Azospirillum brasilense: one gene and its partner. Each later gene encodes a partner of the first gene's protein in a complex. Links are inferred from orthologs where the notes say so. Each region holds a gene or a part of one and is shown on either strand. Other genes may lie near its edges.

Region 1 (6,055 bases):
CCGGCGCCTACAACCGCCGGGCTTTCATGAAGCACGCCGATAAGGAGTTGGCGCGGGCGCAACGCAACGGGGCGCCGCTCACCCTTTTGCTGCTCGACCTCGACCGTTTCAAGCGGGTCAACGACACCTTCGGCCATCTGGCCGGCGACGCGCTCCTCCGGCTTTTCTCCGAGACTGTCACGGCAAGGCTGCGCCGCACCGATCTGTTCGGACGCTATGGCGGTGAGGAGTTCTGCCTATTGCTTCCCGACACCGACCGTAGCGGGGCAGCGGTTCTGGCGGAAGCGTTGCGCCGCGACGTGGCGGCCCGGCCGCTGCCCTTCCAGGGCCACGAGATCGCCGCCAGCGTCAGCATCGGCATCGCCGCCTGCCGCAGCGGCGAGGATCTCGACGCGGCGCTGGCCGCCGCCGACCTGGCCCTCTACCGGGCCAAGCGGAACGGCCGCAATCAGGTGATGCTCGACGAAGCGACGGCGTAAGGCGCGAAGGGCCTTACGCCTGCTCCGCTTCCGTCTCGTCGGCGTCGCCGCGCGTCTTCTCGATGCGGCGGCCGATCAGGATCGACACCTCGTAGAGCGCCAGCAGCGGAATGGCGAGGCCGACCTGGCTGATGACGTCCGGCGGGGTCAGGACCGCCGCGACGACGAAGACGAACACGATGGCGTAGCGCCTCTTGGCGGCCAGCGTCTCCGTCGTCAGCAGCCCGGCGCGGATCAGCAGAGTCAGCAGGACCGGAAGCTGGAAGGCCAGACCGAAGGCGAAGATCAGGTGCATCACGAGGCCGAGATACTCGCTGACGCGGGCCTCGAACTCGATCGGCAGGGCGCCGGCGTCCATGCCTGGGTGGAACTCGAACCCCAGGAAGAAACGCCAGGCCAGCGGGAAGATGAAGTAGTAGACCATCGCCCCGCCCAGGAAGAACAGGATCGGGGTGGCCACCAGGAAGGGCAGGAAGGCCTTGCGCTCGTGCTTGTAGAGGCCGGGCGCGACGAACATCCAGATCTGGCTGGCGACGATGGGGAAGGACAGGAAGCAGCCGGCCCAGAAGGCCACCTTCACATAGGTGAAGAAGGCTTCGGTCAGGCCGGTGTAGATCATCCGCCGCCCCTGCCCGGCCAGGATGTCGGCCAGGGGCTGGACCAGGAAATTGTAGATGCGGTCCGAGAAAGCGTAGCACACGAAGAAGGCGATGAGGATCGCCAGCGTCGCGTACATCAGACGGTTGCGCAGTTCGACCAGATGGTCGATCAGCGGCATCTTGCTTTCTTCGAGCTCGTCGTCGGACTCGCCGGTCATGCGCGTTTCGCCGGACACTGGGTCACGCCTGCTTGTTCGTGGTTGCCGCCGCAGCGGAGTCGGCGGAGGCCGGAACCGGCGGCTGGGCCGGGGCCGGGACGAACTCCGCGGGCGGAGCCGGAGGAAGCGGCGCCGTGACCGGCGGTTCGGTCGCTGGCTGCGGCTGAGCCGCGGTCACCTGCGGGGAGCCGACGGGAGGCACGGAAGCGGGACCATCCTCCGGCGGGCTGCCGTGATAGCCGTCAGCCCCAAGGTTGGCCCCCACGTCGAAGGCGCCCTTCAGTTCCCCCTTCGGATCGATCGTGTTCTCGACCATCTTCTGGAGGTTCGTATCGCGGACCTTCAGGGCTTCCTTGCGGAGCTCGTCAAGCTCCGCCTCCCGCATCATGTCGTCGATGTGGCCCTGGAAATCGCGCGCGACGAGACGCGCCTTCTTCACCCATTTTCCGAGGGTGTAGATGGCCTTGGGCAGGTCCTTCGGGCCGATCACCACGAGGGCGATGACCGCGATGACCATCAGTTCCGACCATGCGATGTCGAACATGGCTCCTCAGCCTTTCGAAGCGGCGCGGGGATGAAGGGCGCCGGACGGTCAGGTGCGGGCCGTCTCGTCCTTCTTCACGCCGGGGTCGGCGACGGGCGGAACCGGGGCGGGCGGAACCGGATGGACCGAGGACACCGGCTGGGCCGGCGGAACCGGCTGGTTCGGCAGGACCTTGGAATCGGCGCCCGCAGCGGTACCCTCTTCCTCGTCCTTCAGGCCGGCCTTGAAGTTCTTGATGCCCTTGGCGAGGTCGCCCATGACCTTCGGCAGCTTGCCGGCGCCGAACAGGAGAAGGACGATCAGAAGGACGATGACCCAATGCCAGACGCTGGAGAATCCCATGACACACGTTTCCTGAACAGGCAGCCCAATGGCGGGGCGGCACTATGGCAGAAAGGTTCCCCTCCCGCAACGATCGGTCGGGCGAAACCGCTCAAACGACTAAGTGGGTGCACCGGCTGGAAAAACGAAGGCCTGACACAGGTCCATGCACACCGAAACGTGACTTTGTTCGGCGGGGAGGAACTGGCCCGGCATGCGGGAGTGCAGATGCACCGAACCGCCCTTCCCGTCCGGCACGTCGAGATGGACCAGGCTGGTCCGGCCGAGCAGGCGCGCCGCCATCACGCGCGCCAGGACCGGCAGGTCTCCGGCGGGAACCGTGGCTGCGGGCTGGGCGGACAGCTTCAGCGCTTCCGGACGGATCAGCACGTCCACGGCGGTGCCGTCGGCGACCTCCGTGGGGATCGGGCCGACCGGCGTGTCCACCACCCCGCCCTGCACGACGCCCGCCATCCGGTTGACCTCGCCAAAGAACTCGGCGGCGAAGGCGTTGACCGGGCGGGTGTAGAGGTCCACCGGGTTGCCGACCTGAACGACCTTGCCGGCGCGCATCAGCGCGATGCGGTCGGCCAGGAACATCGCCTCCTCCGGGTCGTGGGTGACCAGCATGGTCGCCGCGCCGTTCTGCTTCAGCACGTGCAGCGTCTCGTCGCGCACCTGCTCCCGCAGCCGGGCGTCCAGGCCCGAAAAGGGCTCGTCGAGCAGCAGGACCGCCGGGTTGGGGGCGAGCGCGCGGGCGAGCGCCACGCGCTGCTGCTGGCCGCCGGAGAGGTGGTGCGGGAAGGAGTCGGCGTAGCCGGCCATGCCGACCTGCCCCAGAGATTCCAGCGCGCGCTTGCGCTGCGTCTCGCCGGACAGGGCGGTCAGGCCGAAGCGCACGTTGTCGAGCACCGACAGGTGCGGAAACAGCGCGTAATCCTGGAAGACGAGGCCGACGCCGCGGCGTTCCGGCGGCACCGCGCCGCGCTCGTCGGCGACCACCGTGCCACCGATCCGGACCGAACCGGTCTGCACCGCCTCCAGCCCGGCCGCGATGCGCAGCAGCGAGGATTTGCCGCAGCCGGACGGTCCGCAGAGACAGACGATCTCCCCCGCCCCGATGGTCACGCTGACGTCGTTGACGGCGACGACGCGCCCGTAACGGTGGGTGACGCCTTCCAGCGCCAGGGCCTCCACCGCGATGGCGGCGCCGCCACCTTGGGGACCAGAGGCGTCAAGATGCCGTCCGTTGGCCGGCAGCGTGACCGGCGCGGCCTCGCAGGGAGCGCCCTGCCGCGGGTCGGTCCCGCCGCGGCTGAACAGGGCCGACGCCTTGTCGCGCAGCGCGGTGCGCAGGCGGGCCGGCCGGGGTTCGGAAACGGCGTCTCCGGTCGCGGAGAAAGAACGGGCGTCGGTGACGGACGGACGATCCATGGCAGTCCCAGTCTATGGCGGTCCCAGTCTGAAGCGGCCCGGGGGTCGTTTGATGGCGGTCGATTGACCTTAGTACCGGTGCACCGACCCCGATGCAAATGGTTCTTATTTTCGAGCGTTTCGCTCAGGTATCGGAATCGTCAGCGTTTTCCGATGGTTCCGCGTCCTCCAGCCCGGCTCCGCCGATGCCCAGCAGCACCGGCCGCGAATCAAGCAGGCCGGCGGCGCGCAGGTCTTCCACCCCCGGCAGGTCGCGCAGGGTTTCCAGGCCGAAATGGTCGAGGAAATGGTCGGTGGTGATCCAGGTCAGCGGGCGGCCCGGCGTCTCGCGGCGGCGCCCCGGCCGGATCCAGCCATTCTCCATCAGGATGTCCAGCGTGCCCTTGCTGGTCGCCACGCCGCGGATCGCCTCGATCTCAGCCCGCGTCACCGGCTGGTGGTAGGCGATGATCGCCAGCGTCTCGATGGCGGCGCGGGACAGCTTCTTGGAGACCTCCTCCTCCTGCCTCAACAAGGGGGCGAGGTCCAACGCCGTGCGGAAGGACCAGCCGGCGCCGGTGCGGATCAGGTTCACCCCGCGCGCCGCGTAATGAACCCGCAATTCCTCCAGCAGGGCGCGGACGTCGGCGTCGCGGGTCAACCGCCGCCCCAGCGTCTCCTCATCCAGCGGGTCCGCGGAGGCGAACAGCAACGCCTCCAGCAGGCGCAGATCGCGCAGCCGCTGCTCCACCTCCTCCGGATTCTCGATCTCCTGGATCATGCCGTCGGGTCCGCTCATTCCTCGTCGCCCTGCTCATGCTGGTGCTCATGCCGGCGCGATGCCCGGCGGACGTAGATGGGGGAAAAGGCGCCGTCCTGGCGAAGCTCCACCCGCCCCGCCTTGGCCAGCTCCAGCGTCGCCGCGAAATGGGCGGCCAGCGCCGAGCGGGTCAGCAGCCCGCCGCGCACGCCATCCGGCAGGAAACTCGACAGGGTGGCCCAGTCCGGCATGCGGCCCAGCAGCTCCGACAGGCGGCGCACCGCGTCCTCCAGCGAATAGAGGCGCACCGGCTCGATGTGCAAGACGCCGCCCTCCTGCCGCTTCCTGTGCTCGCCGTAGGCCTTCAGCAGGTCGTAGAGCGTGACCTGGAAGACAGACTTGCGCAGGATGTCCAGATCCTCCGGGGCGCCACGGGCGAAACGATCCACCCCAAGCTGCGGGCGGGCGAACAGCTTGGCCGCCGCCCCCTTCATCGCCTCCAGCCGCTGAAGCTGGAAGGCCAGCGCCGCCGCCATGTCCTCGCCCGAAGGCTCCTCGTCCTCGACCTCCGGGATCAGCAGGCGGGACTTCAGGTAGGCCAGCCACGCCGCCATGACGAGATAGTCCGCCGCCAGCTCCAGCCGCACCTTCCGCGCCTCGGCGATGAAGGCGAGATACTGGTCGGCGAGCTGGAGGATGGAGATCTTCGTCAGGTCCACCTTCTGCTCGCGCCCCAGCGCCAGCAGCATGTCGAGCGGCCCCTCGAACCCGTCCAGGACGAGGACGAGCTGCTCCGCCGGGCTGGCCGCCTCGGCGCCCTCGTCCTCATGATCCGGGGGTTTTCTTCCGACCATGCCGTCAATTGCCGCTGAGGATGCGGATCAGCTCGATCATGTAATCCACCGGCGGGCCGAGCACCCAGGAGAAGACGCTGAGGTCCATGCCAAGCTCCCGCCCGATGAAGGGCAGCAGGAAGAAGGCGCCGATCAGGATCAGCATGCCGTACTTCTCCAGCCGCGCCAGCGGGAAGGCCAGCGCGTCGGGCAGGATGCCGACCGCCACGCGCCCGCCGTCGAGCGGCGGCAGCGGGATCATGTTGAAGACCATCAGCACGACGTTGACCAGGACCGACACCTCCAGCGCGGCGCGGAACCACATCTCCGTCGCCCCGCCCTGTGGGCTGGTGAAGCCCCAGATGATCGCAGAGACCAGCGCCAGCACGAAATTCACCCCCGGACCGGCCAGCGCCACCCACACCATGTCGCGGCGCGGGTGGTGCAGCCGCCCGAAATTCACCGGCACCGGCTTGGCCCAGCCGAAGACGAAGCCGGTGGTGAAATACATCACCGCCGGCAGCACCACCGTGCCCAGGGGGTCGATGTGACGGAGCGGGTTGAGGGTCACCCGGCCCAGCCGCCACGCCGTGTCGTCGCCGCGCCACATCGCCACGAATCCGTGCGCCGCCTCGTGCATTGTGATGGCGAGGATCGCGGGGATGGCGACCGCAAAGATCATCGGTATGCGGTCGATCAGACCTTCCAGCACGCCTGTCTCTCCCGTTGCGCCCCCCGGATGCGCCGGGGAAGCCTGAGCATGGCTCTAAACCTGGGGAGTTCCCAGCAATTCCGCCAGACGCGCCCGCAGCTCGTCGGCGTCCACCGGCTGCGCCGGGCCGCGCAACGCCTCGGCCCGCTCCCAACGGCGGACGGCCGCGCCACTCA
Region 2 (10,647 bases), 580 kb from region 1 along the record:
TTGTCCAAAACATCGGCATCGACCACCAGGGCGAATCGACTGGCCAACGCCTCCGCCTCCTCCAGGGCGGCGGCGCGGCGGGTGCGGTCCCGGCTGTTGAGGATCACCTCGGCCAGCCGGCTCAGCTCGGCGGCGGTCAGGGCATCGCGGTGTTGAGCGTCGACACGCGGCACGGTGACGGTGCGTGCCTCCTCCGCAATTCCGACGATGCCGACGAAGGCCGAACCCACCACGGCCGTCAGCACCCCCAACACCAGGACGAGGATGGCGGCGAGCATCATCGCCACAGCTTGCAAACGGGGCTTCCCCCTGGAGCGGTCGGCCACCGCAGCCGTTTGAACGTCGGGAATGAGAGCCGCATCATGGGCGATGGCTTTTCCGCTAACAGCCGCGCCGGCCGCCGCTACGATGTCCGCTACCCCGATGTCGCCCGGCTCCACCGGCCTATGATCGTCCATGCCACCGTTCCAGCGCACCATTCGGGACGCAACGTGCGACGGAAAACACCCCAAGGGGGTTTTCTATCGACATTGTGCACGCAACGGTAAATTAGCCCGACCCGGCGTTGTTCCTCCAGACGATTTTCCAAAATTCGGGGGGTGTTGAGCGGCGGCGCTCAGAAATTAGCTGCGGCGATAACCGAGTGCGGGGCTGGAAAAGCGGCGATTTCCTGGATGAGCTTTTGCCGGAGCGCCTCGACGAAGCTGCTGCGGTCCATCGCCGTCTTCACAAATCCGTTCACTCCACCGACGACGTTTTCCTGGTAATACTCTTCCAGCCACGGAAACTCGTCGAGGATGGCCAGGGCGTTGATGGTGATCCCCTGCCGCTCGACCCGGTCGCGGACGCCCGCAGGGTCCGGGCCGCTGTTGGAAAAGCCGTTCGACACGATGTCGATAACCTTGCGCGCGGCGTCGAAGCCGTTGCCGGCGAACAGCTTCGCCGATTCTTCGATGGCGCTGCCCAACGCCGTGGAGTCGCCCTGGAAACCGCGCGGCGCCTTGTCGATCCGGGTCGCGAAGGCGGCGACCTCCTCCGCGCTGGTCAGCGGAGTCCAGGGCACCAGGACGCGCAGGCTGTGCGGGCCGGAAAAGACCACCAGGGTCGCCGCGGTTCCACCCGCGGTCACCGCATCGCTGACATCCGGATCGCGGAAGGCCGCGGCGTGGCCCTGCAACTGGAACTCCAGATCCCCATCGGTGATCGAGGCCGACCCGTCGACGGCCAGCACCAGCTCCAGGGCGACACGACGCCCGCCGGGGGCCGGAGCCTTCTTCGCCTTAGGCTCCGCCCGCAGGGGTCCGGCAAGCCACACCCCGGCCAGGAATGCCGGCAGGGCCAGGATCGATCGCCGCCTCATGTCGCTCAGTCCACCTTCCGTCTATGCGTGTGCCAGCGCGTGACGCACCACCTTCATCATGACGGAGGGAAGAGCCTGCCCGCCCAGTCGGTCCACCGGAACCCACAGCCCCTCGGCCATCCGCCAGCCGTCGCCGGCCTTGCCCGTGACCACCTCAAGGTCGAGGTGAAAATGGCTGAAAGTATGGCGGACCACGCCCGGCAGGCGGCGCCAGGTCAAATCCAGCGGGGCCGCCGCCGCGATCTCGGCATCGCTCGGCGCATGGCCGGCCCAGGGGGTGGAGGGGACCTCGGTCATGCCGCCCAGCAACCCCTCCTCCGCCCGGCGGCGCAGCAGCACGTCCCCCTCCGGGTTCAGCAGCCAGAAGGCGACGCCGCGCCGGGTCGGCTTGTCCGCCTTGGCGACCTTGCGTGGAAGCTGCTCCTGGATGCCGGCGGCGCGGGCGGCGCACCAGTCCGACCAGGGGCAGAGCATGCATTTCGGCTTGCGCGGCGTGCAGACCGTGGCGCCCAGATCCATCATCGCCTGGGCGTAGTCGCCGGGCCGCTCGTCCGGCGTCAGGAGGGCGGCCAGCGCGCGCAGCTTGGGCTTCACGCCGGGAAGCGGTTCCTCGACGGCGAACACGCGGGAGACCACCCGCTCCACGTTGCCGTCCACCACCGTCGCCTTGTGGCCGAAGGCGATGGCGGTGATCGCCGCCGCGGTGTAGGCGCCGATGCCCGGCAATTCCAGCAGAGCCACCTCCTTGTCGGGAAAGCGCCCCGCCCGCTCCGTCGCCACCACCTGCGCGCATTTGTGCAGGTTGCGCGCCCGCGCGTAATAGCCGAGCCCGGCCCAGGCCACCAGAACATCATCCAGCGGCGCCGCCGCGAGGTCGCGCACCGTCGGCCAGCGCTCCGTGAAGGCGCGGAAGTAGGGGGCCGCCGCGGGCACCGTGGTCTGCTGCAGCATGATCTCCGACAGCCAGACCCGGTAGGGGTCGGCGACCTCCCCCGGCTTGGCGCGCCAGGGCAGGTCGCGGCGGTTGTGATCGTACCAAGTTAGCAGCCGTGGGGCGGCGTCCCTGGGGGCGCTTTTTGGGGCGGTGTGGGGAGACGTCGTCATGGCGGCAAGACATAGGGCGAACCGGGACGCCGATAAAGGCCTGCCGATAACGGGGCACCCGCGGGCACGCTGGCGAAGTCCGGTCCGCTTGCGCTAGGGTGCGCGGACGATCACCAGAAAGCCCCGACCAGGAAGCCTTGACATGAACGGACCGCGGCGTATCGGCCAGACCGTCCCCGAGGTGGCCGGAAAGGCGCTGGGCAAGCGCGGGCTGGCCTTCGGCTCGCTCATCAACGACTGGCCGTCCATCGTCGGCCACCAGCTGAGCCTTCGCACCGCCCCCGACAAGCTGAGCTTCCCGCGCGGCAAGCGGGAGGACGCCGTCCTGCACATCCGCGCCATGGGCGCCATCGCGCTGGAGCTTCAGCATCTGGAACCGCAGATCGTGGAGCGGATCAACAGCTTCTTCGGCTACCGCGCGGTGGCGAAGATCAAGCTGATCCACGCCGCCCCTTTGACCATACAGAAGCCGACGGTGCGCCCGCGCGACCTGACCATGGACGAGGAACTGTCGGTGATGACCACCACCGCGACGGTGGAGGATGAGGAGTTGCGGGCCACGCTGGAGCGCTTCGGGCGCTCGCTTCTGGCCCGCCCGCGTCCGGCACCGCGCCGCCGCTAGCCATCATGCGATCCCTTGGCGCAAGAGCCGGCTCGGGCTGGGCCATACTCTTGCCGCAAAAGGGGAGTTTCGATTATACCATCAACATCTGGTAGGGATGAGGCCAAAGTGAACCGCAACCTTTTGGGCATCGTTGCTCTGATCGCGGTCGGCATGACGCTGATCGTCGGGCTCGCCGTCGTCGGCTCCCGGCCGTCGAACGGGCAGACTCTGCCCGTGCAGACGGCACCGGTGCAGATGGCGCAGGCTCCCGCCGTTTCGACCGCCGACCTGCTGGCCGACCGGGTGCTCGGCAACCCCAACGCGCCGGTGACGATCCTCGACTACTCGTCGATGACCTGCCCGCATTGCGCCGCCTTCCACACCGAGACGCTGCCGAAGATCAAGGAAGCCTACATCGACACCGGCAAGGCGAAGCTGATCTTCCGCGACTTCCCCTTCGACCAGACGGCGCTGCGCGCTTCCATGCTGGCCCGCTGCGCTCCGGCGGAGCGTTACTACCCGCTGCTCGACGTGCTGTTCAAGAGCCAGGGCCAGTGGAGCCGCGCCGCCGATCCGGTCAAGGCGCTGGCCCAACTCGGTAAACTCGCCGGCATGAGCGAGCAGACCATCAGCGCATGCATGGCCAATCAGGCGCTGGAAAACGGCATCCTGCAGAGCCGTCTGGTCGGCCAGGACAAGTACAAGGTGGAGGCCACCCCGACCTTCGTCCTCAACGAGGGCGCGGCCACCATCAGCGGCGCGCAGTCCTTCGAGACCTTCGCCGCCGCCATCGACAAGCTGGTGAAGTAAGGACCGGGCAGAAGGCTTCGATCCCGTGCACTTCACGCGCCTCCGCCTGTCCGGCTTCAAGTCGTTCGTCGACGCCACCGATCTGGTGATCGAGCCGGGCATGACCGGCATCGTCGGCCCCAACGGCTGCGGCAAGTCGAATCTGGTGGAGGCGCTGCGCTGGGTGATGGGGGAAACCTCCGCCAAGCGCATGCGCGGCGACGACATGGACGACGTCATCTTCGGCGGCACGGCCAATCGTCCGGCGCGCAATCTGGGCGAGGTCGCCCTCCTCATCGACAACCGCACGCGCACCGCCCCCGCCGGCTTCAACGAGCACGACGAGCTGGAGGTGACGCGGCGGATCGAGCGGGGCAACGGCTCCGACTACCGCATCAACGGCAAGCTGGTGCGGGCCCGCGACGTCCAGCTCCTCTTCGCCGACAACGCCTCGGGCGCCGCCTCCCCGGCGCTGGTCAGCCAGGGCAAGGTCGGCCAGATCATCAACGCCAAGCCGCAGGACCGCCGCATGCTGCTGGAGGAGGCGGCGGGCATCACCGGCCTGCACTCCCGCCGGCACGAGGCGGAACTGCGGCTGAAGGCGGCCGAAGCCAACCTCATGCGCCTCGACGACGTGATCGGGGCCATGGACACCCAGCTTCAAAGCCTGAAGAAACAGGCGCGGCAGGCCGCCCGCTACCGCAACCTGTCGGAGCAGATCCGCAAGGCGGAGGCGGTGCTCTGGCACCTGCGCTGGATCGCCCATGAAGGCGAACTGGCGCGCGCCCGCGGCGCCTTCGCCAAGGCCGAGGGCGCGGTGCGGGAGCTGATGCTGGCGGTCACCCAACTGACCACCCGCCGCACCGATGACGCCGCCGGGTTGCCGGAGAAGCGCCAGACCGAGGCGGCGGAGGCAGCGGCCCTGCAACGGCTGGTCATCGCCAAGGAACAGCTCGACGCCGAGGAGAAGCGGGTCGCCGAGCAGCAGCGCGCCCTGCTCTCCCGCCTTCAGCAGATCGCCGGCGACCTCGGCCGCGAGGAGGCTCTGGCCGCCGACGCCGGCGACGCCCTGGCCCGGCTGGAGGCCGAGCGCGACCGGCTTCTCGAAGCCCAGGCCGACGAGGAGATGCTGGAGGAGGCCGCGCGCGACGCGCTGGCCGACGCGCGGGAGGCGGTGGACGCGCTCGACCGCGAGCTGACCCGCCTGACCGAGCAAACCGCCGCCGACGAGGCCCGCCGCGCCGCCACCCTGCGGCAGGTCGCTGATTTTGAAACACGCGCTGCCGGGCTCGCCAAGCGCCTCGCCGAACAGCAGGCGCAGCGCGACGCGCTGGAGCGCGAGATCGCCGCCCGCGCCGATGTGGCTGAGTCCGAACTGGCCGTCGAACTGGCCGAACAGCGGTTGGAGGACGCCCGCGAGGCCGCCGAACGGGCCGAGCGCACCAAGACCGACGCCGAGCCCGCCCAAGCCCGCGCCCGCGAGGCCCTACAAACCGCCGAATCCGCCCGCGCCAAGCTGAAGGCGGAGGAGAAGGCGCTGGCCGAGCTGCTCTCCGCCGGGGCGGGCGACCTGTTCCCGCCGCTGGTCGATGCGGTGACCGTCGCTCCGGGCTACGAGGGCGCCCTGGCGGCAGCGCTGGGCGACGCGCTGACCGCTCCGCTGGACGAGGCCGCCCCGGTCCATTGGCGTAGCCTGCCGCCCTACCCGGCCGCCGCCGCCCTGCCCGCCGGGGCTGAGCCGCTGGCCGACCGCGTGCAGGGACCGGACGCCGCCGCCCGCGCCCTGTCGCACATCGGCGTTGTCGCCGACGACGCGGCGGGCGCGGCCCTGGCCGCCGGCCTCGCCCCCGGCCAGACCCTGGTCAGCCGCGACGGCGGGGCATGGCGCTGGGACGGGTTGACCGTTCAAGCGGGCGCGCCAACCGCCGCCGCCGTCCGCCTGAAGCAGCGCAACCGCCTGAACGAGCTGCGCGGCGAGTTGGACCTCGCCGACGAGCGGCTGGAGGTCGCCCGCGACGCCCTGGACGAGGCCAAGCGCGCCGTCGAGGAAGCCGCCCAGGCCGACCGCCGCGCCCGCGACGCGGTGCGCGAGGCCTTCACCGGGGTGACCGCCGCCCGCGACCGCCACGCCAAGCTGGCCCGCGAGGCCGACGCCGCCGCATCGAAGCTGGCGGCCGTGGTCGACGGCATCGCGCGGCTGGAAACCGACCGGCAGGAGGCCGAGGCCGCCCTGGAGGAGGCGCGGGAGCTGCTGGACGCCCTGCCCGACTCGCGCGAGGGCCGCGACGCCGTCAACGACCGCCGCGCCACCCTCGCCGAACACCGCACCGTCCTGGCCGAGAAGCAGAACGCGCTGGACCGCCTGACCCGCGAGGCGCAGTCCCGCCGCCAGCGTCTGGCCGCCATCCAGCAGGACGTCGCCTCCTGGGGCACCCGCTCCGCCGGTGCGGGCGGGCGCGTGGCCGAACTGAAGCAGCGCGCCGCCGCCGCCGAAGCCGACCTCGCCCAGTTGCAAAGCCGCCCGGCGGCGATCGAGGCCGACCGTCAGGCGCTGCTCGGCCGGATCAGCGAGGCCGAACGCGCCCGTAAGCGCGCCGCCGATTCCCTGGCCGAAGCCGAGAACCGGCTGGCCGAGACCGAAAAGCTGTTGAAGCAGGCCGAGTCCGGTTTGGCCGACGCCCGCGAGGCCCGCGCCCACGCCGAGGCCGCCGTCTCCGCCGCGCTGCAGAACGGCCAGACCCTGACGGAGCGCATCGCCGAGCGGCTGAACTGCCGCCCCGAACAGACCCGCGCCGCCGCCGACCTTCCCGCCGACGAGGCGATGCCCGACGTGGCGGTCGTGGAATCGCGCCTCGACAAGCTGACCCGCGAGCGGGAGAACATGGGGCCGGTCAATCTGCGCGCCGAGATCGAGGCCGCGGAGCTGGAAACGCAGATCGGCACGCTGCAGACCGAGCGCGAGGATCTGGTCAGCGCCATCGCCCGCCTGCGCCAGGGCATCGCCAGCCTGAACCGCGAGGCGCGGGAGCGTCTGGTCGCCTCCTTCGACACCGTGAACCGCAACTTCCAGGAGCTGTTCATCCGCCTGTTCGGCGGCGGCAAGGCGCATCTGGAGCTGGTCAACGCCGAGGACCCGCTGCAGGCGGGGCTGGAGATCTACGCCAGCCCGCCGGGCAAGAAGCTGCAAGTGCTGTCGCTGCTGTCCGGCGGCGAGCAGGCCTTGACCGCGCTGTCGCTCCTGTTCGCCGTCTTCCGCTCCAACCCCGCGCCGATCTGCGTGCTGGACGAGGTCGACGCGCCGCTGGACGAGGCCAACGTCGGGCGCTTCTGCGATCTGGTCGAGGACATCGCGCGGGAGGGCAACACCCGCTTCCTCATCATCACCCATCACCGCCTGACCATGGCCCGCGTGGACCGGCTGTTCGGCGTGACCATGGTCGAGCGGGGCGTGTCGCAACTGGTCAGCGTGGACCTGCAAAAGGCCGAGGAACTGCGCGGCGCGGCGTAACCGGCCCCGATCTCCCATCCGCAGGCTTTCACGGCTTCATTCCGCTCCCTCTGACGCATAAGATGACGCGGATGAACGACCGGCCCGGTCGCCGGAAAGGGAGAATGGACGTGGAACGGGTGGATTTCCTGATCGTCGGCGGCGGCATGGCCGGCGCCTCGGCGGCCTATGAGCTGGCGGCGCACGGCAGCGTCGCCGTTCTGGAGCGGGAGAGCCAGCCCGGCTACCACTCCACGGGCCGGTCGGCGGCGCTCTACACCCAAACCTATGGGCATCCGGTGGTCCGCGCGCTGACGGTGGCGAGTTGGGACTTCTACACCAACCCGCCGGACGGCTTTTCGGAGCACCCGCTTCTGACTCCGCGCGGCGTCCTGCTGATCGGGCGGGCCGACCAGACCGCCGCGCTGGACCGCGACTTCGCCGAGGGGCGCCGCCTGACCCCGACCGTCGAACGCCTCGACCGCGCCGAGACGCTGGCCCGCGCGCCCTTCCTGAACCCCGATTACGTGGATGGCGCGGTGTGGGAGCCGGAGGCCATGGACATGGACGTCCACGCCATCCACAGCGGTTATCTGCGGGGGCTGAAGGCGCGCGGCGGGCGGCTGGTGACCGATGCCGGAGTGACGGCGCTGGAACGGCGCGACGGGCTGTGGATCGCCTCCACCCCGGCGGGTGATTTCGCCGCGCCGGTGCTGGTCAACGCCGCTGGCGCCTGGGCCGACGTTCTGGCGGGGATGGCCGGCGCGCGCGCCGTCGGGCTGGTGCCGAAGCGGCGCACCGCCATCACCTTCGATCCCGTGTTCGCCGATCCGGCAGACGGGGCGGGACTCGCCGGTTGGCCGATGACCATCGATGTGGACGAGCGGTTCTACATGAAGCCGGAGTCGGGCCGGCTGCTACTCTCCCCCGCCGACGAGACGCCCGTGGAGCCATGCGACGTTCAACCGGAGGAGTTGGACATCGCCGTCGCCATCGACCGCATGGAACAGGCGGTGCGCTTTTCCGTTCGACGTATCACGCACAAATGGGCGGGTCTGCGCAGCTTCGTCGCCGACAAGGTGATGGTGGCGGGCTACGACGAGTCGGTGGATGGCTTCTTCTGGCTGGCCGGCCAGGGCGGCTACGGCATCCAGACGGCGCCGGCCATGGGCCGCACCGCGGCGGCCCTGGCGACCGGACGCGGCCTGCCGCCGGAGGTTGCGGCCCTCGGCGTGCGTGCGGAGGATCTGGCGCCGGCCCGGCTGCGGCGCCCCTGACAGGAGACACGGCGATGCGCGGGACGATGAGCGGAAGCGGTTTCGTTGCGGTTCTTCTGACCACCGGCCTTCTGGGCGGCTGCGCCAACCCAGCCGCCGATCAGGCGATGGTCGCGCAGAACGCGCTGATCGGCATGCCGAAGCAGACGCTGCTGTCCTGCGCCGGGGTTCCGGAACGACAGACCACCGCCGGGGATCTGGAATTCTTCACCTACCGCAGCAACCGGCTGTATTCCTACCCGTCCTGGGGCGGCTATGGCGGCTACTGGGGCTATCCCTACGGCGCCTGGGGCGGCTACGGCTATGACGTGAGAAGCGTCGACTGCGATGCGACTTTCACCCTGCGCAATGGCGCGGTGGAACGCATCGTCTATGGCGGATCATCCAGCGGCGGAAGCCGACTCGGCCAGTGCTACGCAATCGTACAGAACTGCCTGTCGCAAGTCCCTTCACAGTCACCACAACCCTCCATGGCCCCAGCGCGTTAAGAGTTCCAGTCCATGCGACAACTCGTCGCTGTTGCAAAGCCGCCGCACCATGACGGATTGGTTGAGCTGCCATAGCAACCCTAGAAAAACTCTGGTAATACATCTCCAGGCATTAAGCCAAAAAAACGACATCAGCTAATTCTGCCCTGGAGCGAATCCCATGACTTTCCTGAAGCGCGCCGCCGCCGCCCTGCTGGCGACCACGGCTCTTGCCGCCGTTTCCTCCCCGTCGCTGGCCCAGGATTTCAAGGGCAAGTCCGCCGGTGACATCCTGGTGCGCGCGCGCGCCCTGGCCGTGATCCCGCAGGAAAATGGTGACCTGATCGGCGGCGGTCCGTTCGGCGGCAGCAACATCGGCAGCGTGGATATCGAGAACGATTACATCCCCGAACTCGACGTCTCCTACTTCATCACCGACAACATCGCGCTGGAGCTGATCGCCGGCACCACGCGTCACAAGGTTTCCGGTTCGCTGATCACCGGCCACGACATCGACGTGGGCAAGGTCTCGCTCCTGCCGCCGACCCTGACCGCCCAGTACCACTTCTTCACGAAGGAGCGTGTCAGCCCGTACGTCGGCGCCGGCATCAACTACACCTGGTTCTACGACGAGACCGCCGCCCGGAGCACCAACGCGGACGGCTTCACGACCAACACCGTCGACTATAAGAACCGCTTCGGCTGGGCTCTGCAGGCTGGTGTCGACGTCGCCCTGACCGGCAACTGGTCGCTGAACCTTGACGTCAAGAAGATCTTCCTGAAGACCGACGTGACCGCCAACGTCAGCGGCGTTCCGGTCACCTCGGACGTCAAGATCGATCCGTGGCTGATCGGCATCGGCGTCGGCTACCGCTTCTAATCAGCTTCTGCGGGGCCTCCCATGGGAGGCCCCGCAAGGCCATGGGATTCAGGCCGGCTACCTCGAAAGGGGTATCCGGCCTGTTCCTTTTTGCGACTTCCTAGAGCGGCAACAGTGGGTGAGCATTCCCTTTCGTGAATCCGCGCGGGAGGAAGCACAGCCATGCACATTGCCGCCGTCTTAAAGAGGAAGGGCACGGAGATCATCACCGCCAATCCGGAGGACCGGATCGACGCGGTCGCCCGCAAGCTCGCCCAACACAAAATCGGCGCCGTTCTGGTGATGAGGGATGACGGCCGGCCCGCCGGTATCCTGTCGGAACGCGACATTGTCCGCGCCGTGGCCGCGGATGGCGCCGCCGCCCTGGAGCGGCCCGTCGGCGATCTGATGACCCGCGACCTCGTCACCGGAAGCCCGGCCGACACGGTGTCCCAGATCATGGGCGTGATGACGCAGCGCCGCATCCGCCATCTGCCGATCCTGGAGGACGGCGAACTCGTCGGGCTGGTCAGCATCGGCGACATCGTGAAGGCGCGGCTGGACGACGCAGAACTGGAGGTCGAGTCCCTGCGCGGCTACGTCGCCGGAATGGGATAAGGCGACGCCACCAGCCTAAAAACGAAAACACCCGCGGGAGATCCCGCGGGCGTTTTCAAAGGTAGAACAGCCGGACAGCCAG

The links.
Region 2: the proteins of AMK58_RS16830 (region 1) and AMK58_RS19410 are in contact, whole or in part, in a crystal structure (PDB 3ZGX), measured with the Bacillus subtilis proteins. The link is inferred for Azospirillum brasilense from one-to-one orthologs.

Annotation. Positions count from the first base shown.
Region 1 is NZ_CP012915.1:671,711-677,765, reverse strand. Bases 3,280-6,055 are described here. They hold AMK58_RS16830 (segregation and condensation protein A), read right to left. Parts: upstream 5,189-6,055; coding sequence 4,370-5,188; downstream 3,280-4,369. Other genes in these bases: nagZ (beta-N-acetylhexosaminidase), read right to left, coding at 5,934-6,055; AMK58_RS16825 (site-2 protease family protein), read right to left, coding at 5,193-5,879; scpB (SMC-Scp complex subunit ScpB), read right to left, coding at 3,720-4,373; AMK58_RS16840 (ABC transporter ATP-binding protein), read right to left, coding at 3,280-3,595. Outside these bases: AMK58_RS16860 (GGDEF domain-containing protein), read left to right, coding at 1-479; twin-arginine translocase subunit TatC, read right to left, coding at 493-1,296; Sec-independent protein translocase protein TatB, read right to left, coding at 1,319-1,840; AMK58_RS16845 (twin-arginine translocase TatA/TatE family subunit), read right to left, coding at 1,889-2,182; more of AMK58_RS16840, read right to left, coding at 2,282-3,279. UniProt on the Bacillus subtilis protein: Participates in chromosomal partition during cell division. May act via the formation of a condensin-like complex containing Smc and ScpB that pull DNA away from mid-cell into both cell halves.
Region 2 is NZ_CP012915.1:1,246,817-1,257,463, forward strand. The notes cover bases 3,507-7,565. They hold AMK58_RS19410 (chromosome segregation SMC family protein), read left to right. Parts: upstream 3,507-3,903; coding sequence 3,904-7,365; downstream 7,366-7,565. Other genes in these bases: AMK58_RS19405 (DsbA family protein), read left to right, coding at 3,507-3,878; AMK58_RS19415 (NAD(P)/FAD-dependent oxidoreductase), read left to right, coding at 7,470-7,565. Outside these bases: AMK58_RS19385 (ATP-binding protein), read right to left, coding at 1-458; AMK58_RS19390 (DUF1194 domain-containing protein), read right to left, coding at 617-1,360; mutY (A/G-specific adenine glycosylase), read right to left, coding at 1,382-2,464; AMK58_RS19400 (DUF721 domain-containing protein), read left to right, coding at 2,607-3,086; more of AMK58_RS19405, read left to right, coding at 3,195-3,506; more of AMK58_RS19415, read left to right, coding at 7,566-8,621; AMK58_RS19420 (hypothetical protein), read left to right, coding at 8,636-9,109; AMK58_RS19425 (OmpW/AlkL family protein), read left to right, coding at 9,270-9,968; AMK58_RS19430 (CBS domain-containing protein), read left to right, coding at 10,131-10,565. UniProt on the Bacillus subtilis protein: Required for chromosome condensation and partitioning.